Regions from separate parts of the Lysinibacillus sp. GW823-FHT02G10 genome, predicted to be linked through region 1. Evidence: riboswitches for the same ligand, from Rfam matches in the RefSeq annotation. Region 1 holds a riboswitch; the other holds the start of a gene.
What was found. A riboswitch is a leader RNA that binds a small molecule or an ion and turns the genes downstream of it on or off. The one in region 1 is predicted to bind cyclic di-GMP.

Region 1 (4,433 bases):
TCCACATAGTTATCGCCAAACTCTTGTAGAATGTCCGTAAATGTTCCACTAGGAGCAACTGCATTGACAAGTATAGAAGGTGCTAATTCTCTTGCTAAAGCCTTTGTAAAAGCATTAATAGCACCCTTTGCAGCTGAATAATGCGTGAATTCTTCACAACCCAAGCTACCAATATCAGATGAAATATTGATGATTTTTCCTGTATTACGTTCCTTCATTCTTTTTGCTGCTTCACGGCAATTATAGAAACAGCCATATAAATGAACTTTAATCATACGATCCCACTGCTCATCCGTTAAATCTGTAATGCTGGAACCCTGTGCAAATCCAGCGTTATTTACAAGAATATCAAGATTCCCAAGATGCTCGTCCATAAATTGATGCATCGCTTGTACTTCTTGAGAGTTAGAAACATCTGCGTGGAATATTAAAGCTTTCACACCCAACTTTTCTGCTTCTGCACGTACAGCTTCTGCCTCTTGCTCATCCCCAATATAATTAATTAAAATATTGGCTCCATGTTGCGCAAAGCCTAAAGCAATTGCTTTACCGATTCCTTTACTAGAGCCTGTAATTAAAACATTTTTTCCTGTAAAATTAATGTCCATTATGATCATTCTCCAATTTGAATTTTGCCACTAGACCTTGCAGCTCTTCTGCTGTTTTGCCCAGTGATGAAGAGGCATCCTTTACTTCCTGCATGGTAGATAATTGCTCTTGTGTAGAATTCGAGACATTTGAAGAGAACTCTGCTGACTGCTCTGCAGATTGTTTAATATTATTAACAGATGCCGCCACTTCTTCTGAGGATGCAGAAATTTGTTGTGAAGCTGCTGAAATTTCACGTATTTGGCTAGCTACTTCTTCTGAGGAAGTAAGAATTTCTTTAAAGATTTCGCCTACTTCATTGGTAAATGCCATCCCTACCTTAACATCCTCTTTGCCTCTCTCCATAACTGTGATAGAAGCGTTTGAATCAGACTGAATAGAACTAATTAAATTGTAAATTTCTGTTGCTGATTGAGAGGATTGTTCAGCTAAGCGTCTCACTTCATCCGCAACAACGGCAAAGCCTTTACCGTGTTCACCTGCTCGTGCCGCTTCGATCGCAGCATTTAAAGCTAATAGATTTGTTTGATCAGCTATAGCAGTAATTAAGCTAACAATTTCACTTATTTTTTTAGTATTAACATGTAGTCCATTAATGGTTGTCCCTATTTGTTCAACAGAATCATTAATTAACTCCATTTGAGCAATAACTTGTTGTACAACTTCATTGCCTCGTTCAGAAGCCTGTGATGCTGAAATAGAGGATTCCGCAGCTACATTTGCAGAATCAGCAATTTGCTGAATACCTGTTGCAGTTTCTTCCATAGCAGCAGCTGTTTCCTCTGTCATGGTCATCGAGGCCTCAGCATTTTGTGTAATTTGATTCATGTCTAGTGCAATATTTGTTGAGCTGTTATAAGTTTCACCAGCATGTACCGTTAATTGATTGGCTGCTGAAGAAACGTGATTGGATGTATTGCGTATGTTTAAAATAATATGTTGCAAATTAGCCACCATTGTACGAATGGATTCAGATAATTTACCAATTTCATCCTTTGATGTCTCTAAATCCACATCTATTAATTCACCATTTGCCACTTGATTGGCAACGTTCACTACTTTTTTCAGTGGCTTTAATAGTCGATCTATAATTATGTAAACTAAAACTAATAAAATTAAAATGCCGATAATGGCAATGACAATTTGCTTAATCACACTTGTTTTAATAATCGTATTGATATAATCAGCGGAGTAATCAATCCCTAATAGGGCAATCAGTTGGCCATTATCATCTTTAATAGGACTAAAAACCGTTCTCCAAGAACCAAAAGGATCCTCGAATATATCAGTTACCTCTGTACTATTATTTTCAATAGCTAATTTTGCTGTTTCTACATGTTCATCCGCTAAATCAGTAAAAATTTCACCGGCTTCATATACTTCATTTAGATTAGAGGTATAGCCAATTGGATTGACGCCACCCTCATCCTTGACATCCCAAATATAACTCCAGCTCATAATACCTTGCTGGTCCTGAATCATATCAAGTTGCTTTTGGATCTTTGTAAACTTTGCGTTTGTTTCCCCTTTTTCGGACAGCAAATCTTTTACTTCATCACTGTCTAAGTTCATAGCTGTTAATAAACCAACACTTTTTAATTCTTGCTCCAAATCCACATTCATCCGATTATTCAATTCACTAATACTTTGCGTCGTAATAATAGCGATAAGCAGTAATACAACGATAGAGACTGTTAGTAAAAGCTTATTTTTTAATGATGTGTTTTTTAACAACTTCATTTCCCCTTTTCCTCCTTTGAACTTTACTTGCAAAAAAATGCCTATTTCAAAAGAAATAGGCATAAAAGAACAAAAACTAGAATGAGAATGATACAACTAGCACTCTTTTGCAACCCAGCCGCCATAGCATTTATTGCCTTAGACCTGTAGCTTTGCGTCTTTACTTTTCAGTAAATTTGCCTATATTTCCCTACCAAAATTAACACAGTAGGTAAAAGTAGTCAATGCTCTCTACTTAAAACATACATATTTTATACTAGCTGTTCCTTCATTAATAATTATATAAATTACTTAATTATGATTCATCTATTGAACAAAATAAAACAGCTACAACCTCAATTAGCGTTGTAGCTGTCCACTTTCAATTCACTTACCCCTAAGTGTTTGAATAAATTATACGTTTTGTGTGACAAGTAATACGGAAGGTATAAAGGATAACGCAAACATAGCGATATACCATACGGAAGTACGACGTAATGAAAAGCGTACTTTTTTTCGTTCCGCATAAAAAATATCTAACATAACTGCAACAATAAAAGGCATTGTAATACATGCAATAGCTACTAATAAGATGTCAAAATAAATCATACAAGCACCCCTTTGTCTGTGAACATTTTTCATCTTTTTTGTGAACATTTTGTGATAATTTTATTGTACACAATTTCGTCACAAATTGTCAACGAGTTTTAAAGAAAAAAATGGCACTTTATGATTGATATCCATTGTGCATTATGCTCTATATTTATATGTTAGGCCCCTTAAAAAATTTCGTACGAATGAATCGCCACACTCTTTATAATTACGATGACTTGGATTTCTTAAAATAGCACCTAATTCACCTTTTGTAACTTTAATGCCGCCGTCATATAAAATCTCAAGCATCTCCTCAGTTGTTAAAGCTAAAGCAATTTTTACTTTCTTTAGCAGCATATTATTTGGACTTTCTTTACCTGACACAGGTAAAGGTCCAACAGCCTGTCCTTCTCTTGGTTTCTGAGGCCCACGTTTAAAAGTAATTAATCCATTTAAAAATGCCTCTAACATTTTATTATTACATTTGATGTATTCCTCTGGCGCTTCTTCCTCATCATTAATCTTAATCAGCATATTTAATACTTCTTCCTTTGAATAACCCATGCCACCAAGTTTAAAAATTTCTACCATATCTACATTTTTTATATCGAACGCATAGCGTAAACGAATTAAGATATCATTATTTGTCATATATGTTCCTCCTTTAATTAACCTTATATAGTAAAGAGCCAGGCTTAATTATAACAGAGAGTTTGCTGATTATTGCTAGCTTTCCACAAGTTGTTGTTGTTAGCAAATAGCGTGTGCATTTCCTACTTTTTAAATGTATGAAAAATTTAATCGCAACCATTCTAAGGTCAAGGAGGTGAGAACAATGGCTAACAATAACCGCAGTTCAAATAAACTTCTAGTACCTGGAGTACATGAGGCTGTCAATCAAATGAAATATGAAATTGCACAAGAGTTTGGCGTTCAGCTTGGGCCAGAAGCATCTTCTCGTGCAAATGGTTCCGTTGGAGGAGAGATTACAAAACGTCTTGTTGAAATCGCTGAAAAACGTTCAAAAGGTTTATTATAATTAAATACTAATAAGAAAAGAACGAATCCCATTTACATAATTGGAATTCGTTCTTTCGTGCTCTATAAAATTATGCTGTTTGCAATTCCTTCCCTGAGCTCTTAAGCGTTAGCATAACGATAAAGGAAATACAATACAGTGCTGCTAAGTAAATCATCACGACAGTCATATCGTAGCTTTGTAAAATAAAACCTACAAAGATTGGTGAAAACCCACCTATAGCTCGTCCAAAGTTAAAAATGGTGTTTGTTGCTGTACTGCGAATTTGTACTGGATAAAAGCTACTAATTAATGCACCATACCCTGCAAACATTCCATTAGAGAAGAATCCTACAACCGCACCGCCTACTAATATCGCTACTGCACCTGTTGCAAACGAGTAAAAGAATACAGCACATGCAGAGGCTACTAAAAAGATCCCGAATGTTCGCTTTGCACCAAAACGATCCATAAATCTGCCAAACGTCAGCAT
Region 2 (4,433 bases), on a different contig from region 1:
TCTTTACGTGAAGATGGCTATATCGTATCAGATGGTACAACGATTTTAGGTGCCGATGATAAAGCAGGACTAGCTGCTCTATTTGAGATGGTCAAACGTTTGAAAGAGCAAAATATTGCACATGGCGATATTGAATTTATTATTACGGCTGGTGAAGAAAGTGGCCTTGTTGGCGCTAAAGAGTTAGATCCAGCTAACATTAAAGCAAAATATGGATTTGCGGTTGATAGCGATGGCAAAGTTGGTGGTATCGTGACAGCAGCACCATTCCAAGCGAAAATTTTCACAAAGATTATTGGAAAAACGGCACATGCAGGGGTTGCTCCTGAAAAGGGCATTTCTGCCATAACAGTCGCATCAAAATGCATTGCTCAAATGAAACTAGGTCGTTTAGATGAAGAAACAACAGCGAATATTGGGCGTTTTGAAGGTGGACAAGCGACGAATATTGTTTGTGACGAAGTGACAATCCTTGCAGAAGCACGCTCTATAGACAAAGCTAAATTGGATGCGCAAACAAAGCATATGCAAGATACGTTTGAACAAGTAGCTGCTTCTTTAGGCGCACGTGCAGAGGTAGAAGTGAAGCTAATGTATCCAGGCTTCCGTGTAACGGAATCGGATAAAGTAGTTCAGGTAGCTATGGCTGCTGCACGCAATATTGATCGTACACCGACACTAGGCATTTCTGGTGGAGGCTCAGATGCAAACGTCATCGCAGGCTTTGGTATTCCTACAGTTAATTTATCTGTTGGATACGAGGATATCCATACAACAAATGAAAAAATACCAGTAGAAGAACTTGAAAAATTAGCAGATTTACTAGTAGAAATCGTCAAAGAATCGGCGAAAAACTAACAGTCGAATAAGGATGTGACCCTATGGAAAGTGTCAAAGCAGTCGTTTTTGCTTGTGGGACAGAGGAGTATGCTGTGCCTGTGGAGCAAGCGATTTCAATTGAAAAATTAGAGCAAGTAACACCTATTCCTCATTTACCTAACTATCTTCTAGGCTTTACAAGAATTCGCGGAGAGCTTGTACCTGTTCTTGATTTTGAACGCATACTGTACAATCGTTCATCGAATACAGCAACTGCTCGTATCATTGTGTTGAATACAGATGTTGTTAATTATGGATTACTTGTTACAGAAGCACGTGAAATTCTTGATTTCGATGAATCAGTACTTCAGCAATTGGGTCTAGTCAATTATAGTAAAACACGCTATTTTACTGCGGTAGCTAATCTTGAAAATCGAATGATAACATATGTTGATCCAAAAATACTGGTTAATTCATTAGAGGGCATTAGGGAAATTATCGATTATTTACACAAAATGCTTGAAAATGAAAAGAAAAACGTAGAGGCTTAAGTACTCTACGTTTTTTATGTTTGAATAGTAAATTTAACCTGTATTTTGTCGTTTTTACCTGATCATACATGTGACAATTATGCATTATACCTACAGACAAACAATTGCTAACCGCGTATGATAATGATTAAGAAAAAACTGAAAAAGGCAAACTTCACCGAAAGGGAGGGACGCAAAGCCATGAGTCTAAACACTATAATTTCAGTGCAAGATTGTCAGGTTGCCAGGTTCTGTTCTAGGAGCCGTGGCGAGTAGAATGGAGTTAGTTCGTATGAAGAGACAATTAAAAGTATGGACCGCACTAATCGTCATCATGATTAGTTCATTAGCTTTATCAAGTGGAAAGGTTGATGCAATGTCTATACAGGAAAAGGCTACTTGGCTGTGGGATACATCCCTCATCATTGATGACCAAGAAAAAATATTATTATTTTTAGAACATAACGATGTCAATAAAGTTTATCTGCAAATCGATCAAGGCATAGCGAGCAATGACTATAAGCATTTTATTAGTAACGCTTCTCACAGAGGTATTCGCATTTATGCATTGGATGGTGCTGCAAGCTGGGTTTCAGCTGAGGGTAGTCGAAGCCAAGACGAATTGTTTAATTGGTTACATACATATAATGAGAATTCAACTGAATCTGAGCAATTTTCTGGGGTTCATCTTGATGTAGAACCTTATTTAAATAGTGGATGGAGCTTACATCAAGCACAAACGATAGAATCCTATCAAACACTAATAATGAAAGCAAGTGAGAAAGCAAGTCAGTTACAACTTACTTTAGAAGTAGATATGCCATTTTGGTTTGATGAAGTTCAGTATAATAACCAATTTGGAAAAGGGTTATTAGCTGATTGGGTCATTGAGCATACGGATAGTGTGACGATCATGGCCTATCGTGATGCTGCAAAAGATATTATCTCTATTGTAGAACATGAAATCGCGTATGCTTCCACTGTGAATAAATCAATTGTAATTGGTGTAGAAACAGGCGCTTCAGAGGAAGGGGAAAATATTACTTTTTATGATAATGGAGAAGCCTTTATGAATGAACAGCTTATACTTGTTCAGCGACATTTTTCAAATAACGATGCTTTTCATGGAGTAGCCATTCATTATGTGGAGAATTGGATGACCATGCGTCCATAAAAAAAGTCCTTCCAGTGTTAAACTGGAAGGGCTTTTCTATTGGTATTAGGACAGTCGACCACTGTAGTCCTCGAATTTAAATTCACGAATGACTTTAATACCTTCTTCATCATTATAAGAAACGATAGATGGTAAGTTGACACCGTTAAACATATGGTTTTTCACCATTGAATAATGAGCCATATCTGTGAATACAAGACGATCACCTGGTTTTAATGGCTGTTCAAACGAATAATCGCCAATCACATCACCAGCTAGACATGTTAGTCCACCTAAGCGATACGTGTGTGCTAATTCATTTGCTTGTCCAGAACCAATAATCATTGGACGGTAAGGCATTTCAAGTACATCAGGCATGTGACATGTTGCTGATGTATCTAAAATAGCAAGATCCATTCCATTTTCTTGAATATCTAGCACCGTTGCTACTAAATAGCCTGTATTAAGGGCTACTGCTTCACCTGGCTCAAGATAAACAAGCAGGTTATACTTTTCTTGAATATAATTAATGATGTTCACAAGTTTTTCTACATCATAATCATCACGTGTAATATGGTGACCGCCACCGAAGTTTAACCATTTCATTTGGTGTAAAACATCACCAAATTTTTCCTCAACTACTTCAATAATACGCTCTAATGTATCAGAATTTTGTTCACACATCGCATGGAAGTGTAAGCCATCGATACCATCAAGCTGTGATTTATCAAAGTTAGCCAATGTTGTACCAAGGCGAGAGTTTGTGTAACAAGGATCATAAAGAGCTGTTTCAATTTCAGAGTATTCAGGATTCACACGAATACCACATTCAATTGTTTTACCAGCAGATTTAACTTTATCCTTGAACTGAGCCCATTGGTTAAATGAGTTAAATACGATGTGATCCACATAGCCTAGAAGCTCGTCCATTTCATGCTCAATATAAGCAGGTGCATAAACGTGAACTTCTTTGCCCATTTTTTCATAGCCAAGACGTGCCTCATGCAGTGAGCTAGATGTAATGCCCGCTAAATATTCCCCTACTAGTGGGAATGTTGAATGCATAGAGAAGCCTTTAAGGGCTAATAAAATGCGGCAGCCTGTTCGATCTTGAATTGATTTTAAAAGCTCAAGATTCTTTGTTAATAATCGCTCATCCACTACATAAGAAGGGGATGGAACTTTTGAAAAATCAATTGGTTTCATCGGCTTAATTCCTTTGCATCTAAATCAAGGTCTAATAATTCTGGGTTATGGCTTTCTTGCCATGGTAGACCCCATTTATTTAGTGCATCCATGAATGGATCTGGATTGAAATCTTCCACATTCCATACACCTGGTTTACGCCATTCACCGTTCATCACAAGCATTGCACCGATCATAGCTGGTACGCCAGTTGTGTAAGAAATCGCTTGTGAACCAACCTCGTTGTAGCACTCTTCGTGGTCACATACGTTGTACACATAGTACGTTTTTTCTTTGCCATCTTTTAGACCGCGAATGATACAACCGATGTTTGTTTTACCTTTTGTACGTGGTCCAAGTGAAGCTGGATCTGGTAATACCGCTTTAAGGAAGTGGATTGGTTGAATCATTTGCCCTTCGAATTCGATTGGCTCAATTGATGTCATACCTACGTTTTCTAACACTTTTAAGTGTGTTAAGTATTTTTCAGAGAACGTCATCCAGAAGCGGATTTGTTTTAAACCTTTGATATTTTTTGCAAGGGATTCAAGCTCTTCATGGTATAGAAGGTAAATATCTTTTGGTCCGATTTCAGGTAGGTTATACACTTCTTTTTTCTCAAGTGGTGCAGTTTCAATCCACTCGCCTTCTTTCCAGTAACGACCATTCGCTGTAATTTCACGAATGTTAATTTCTGGGTTGAAGTTTGTTGCGAAATGATATCCATGATCTCCCGCATTGGCATC

Region 2: another riboswitch for cyclic di-GMP. It lies ahead of AC1RFD_RS09230 (amidase); the one in region 1 lies ahead of AC1RFD_RS19565 (methyl-accepting chemotaxis protein).

Annotation. Positions count from the first base shown of each region.
Region 1 is NZ_JBXAJI010000008.1:60,761-65,193, forward strand. It holds gene AC1RFD_RS19560 (SDR family NAD(P)-dependent oxidoreductase) at 1-608, opposite strand, end outside; gene AC1RFD_RS19565 (methyl-accepting chemotaxis protein) at 598-2,349, opposite strand; cyclic di-GMP riboswitch class I at 2,455-2,540, opposite strand; gene AC1RFD_RS19570 (hypothetical protein) at 2,743-2,937, opposite strand; gene AC1RFD_RS19575 (YehS family protein) at 3,079-3,573, opposite strand; gene AC1RFD_RS19580 (alpha/beta-type small acid-soluble spore protein) at 3,758-3,961, shown strand; gene AC1RFD_RS19585 (MFS transporter) at 4,032-4,433, opposite strand, start outside.
Region 2 is NZ_JBXAJI010000001.1:1,769,385-1,773,817, reverse strand. It holds gene AC1RFD_RS09240 (M20/M25/M40 family metallo-hydrolase) at 1-858, shown strand, start outside; gene AC1RFD_RS09235 (chemotaxis protein CheW) at 882-1,370, shown strand; cyclic di-GMP riboswitch class I at 1,507-1,598, shown strand; gene AC1RFD_RS09230 (amidase) at 1,642-2,523, shown strand; gene nspC (carboxynorspermidine decarboxylase) at 2,569-3,708, opposite strand; gene AC1RFD_RS09220 (saccharopine dehydrogenase family protein) at 3,705-4,433, opposite strand, start outside.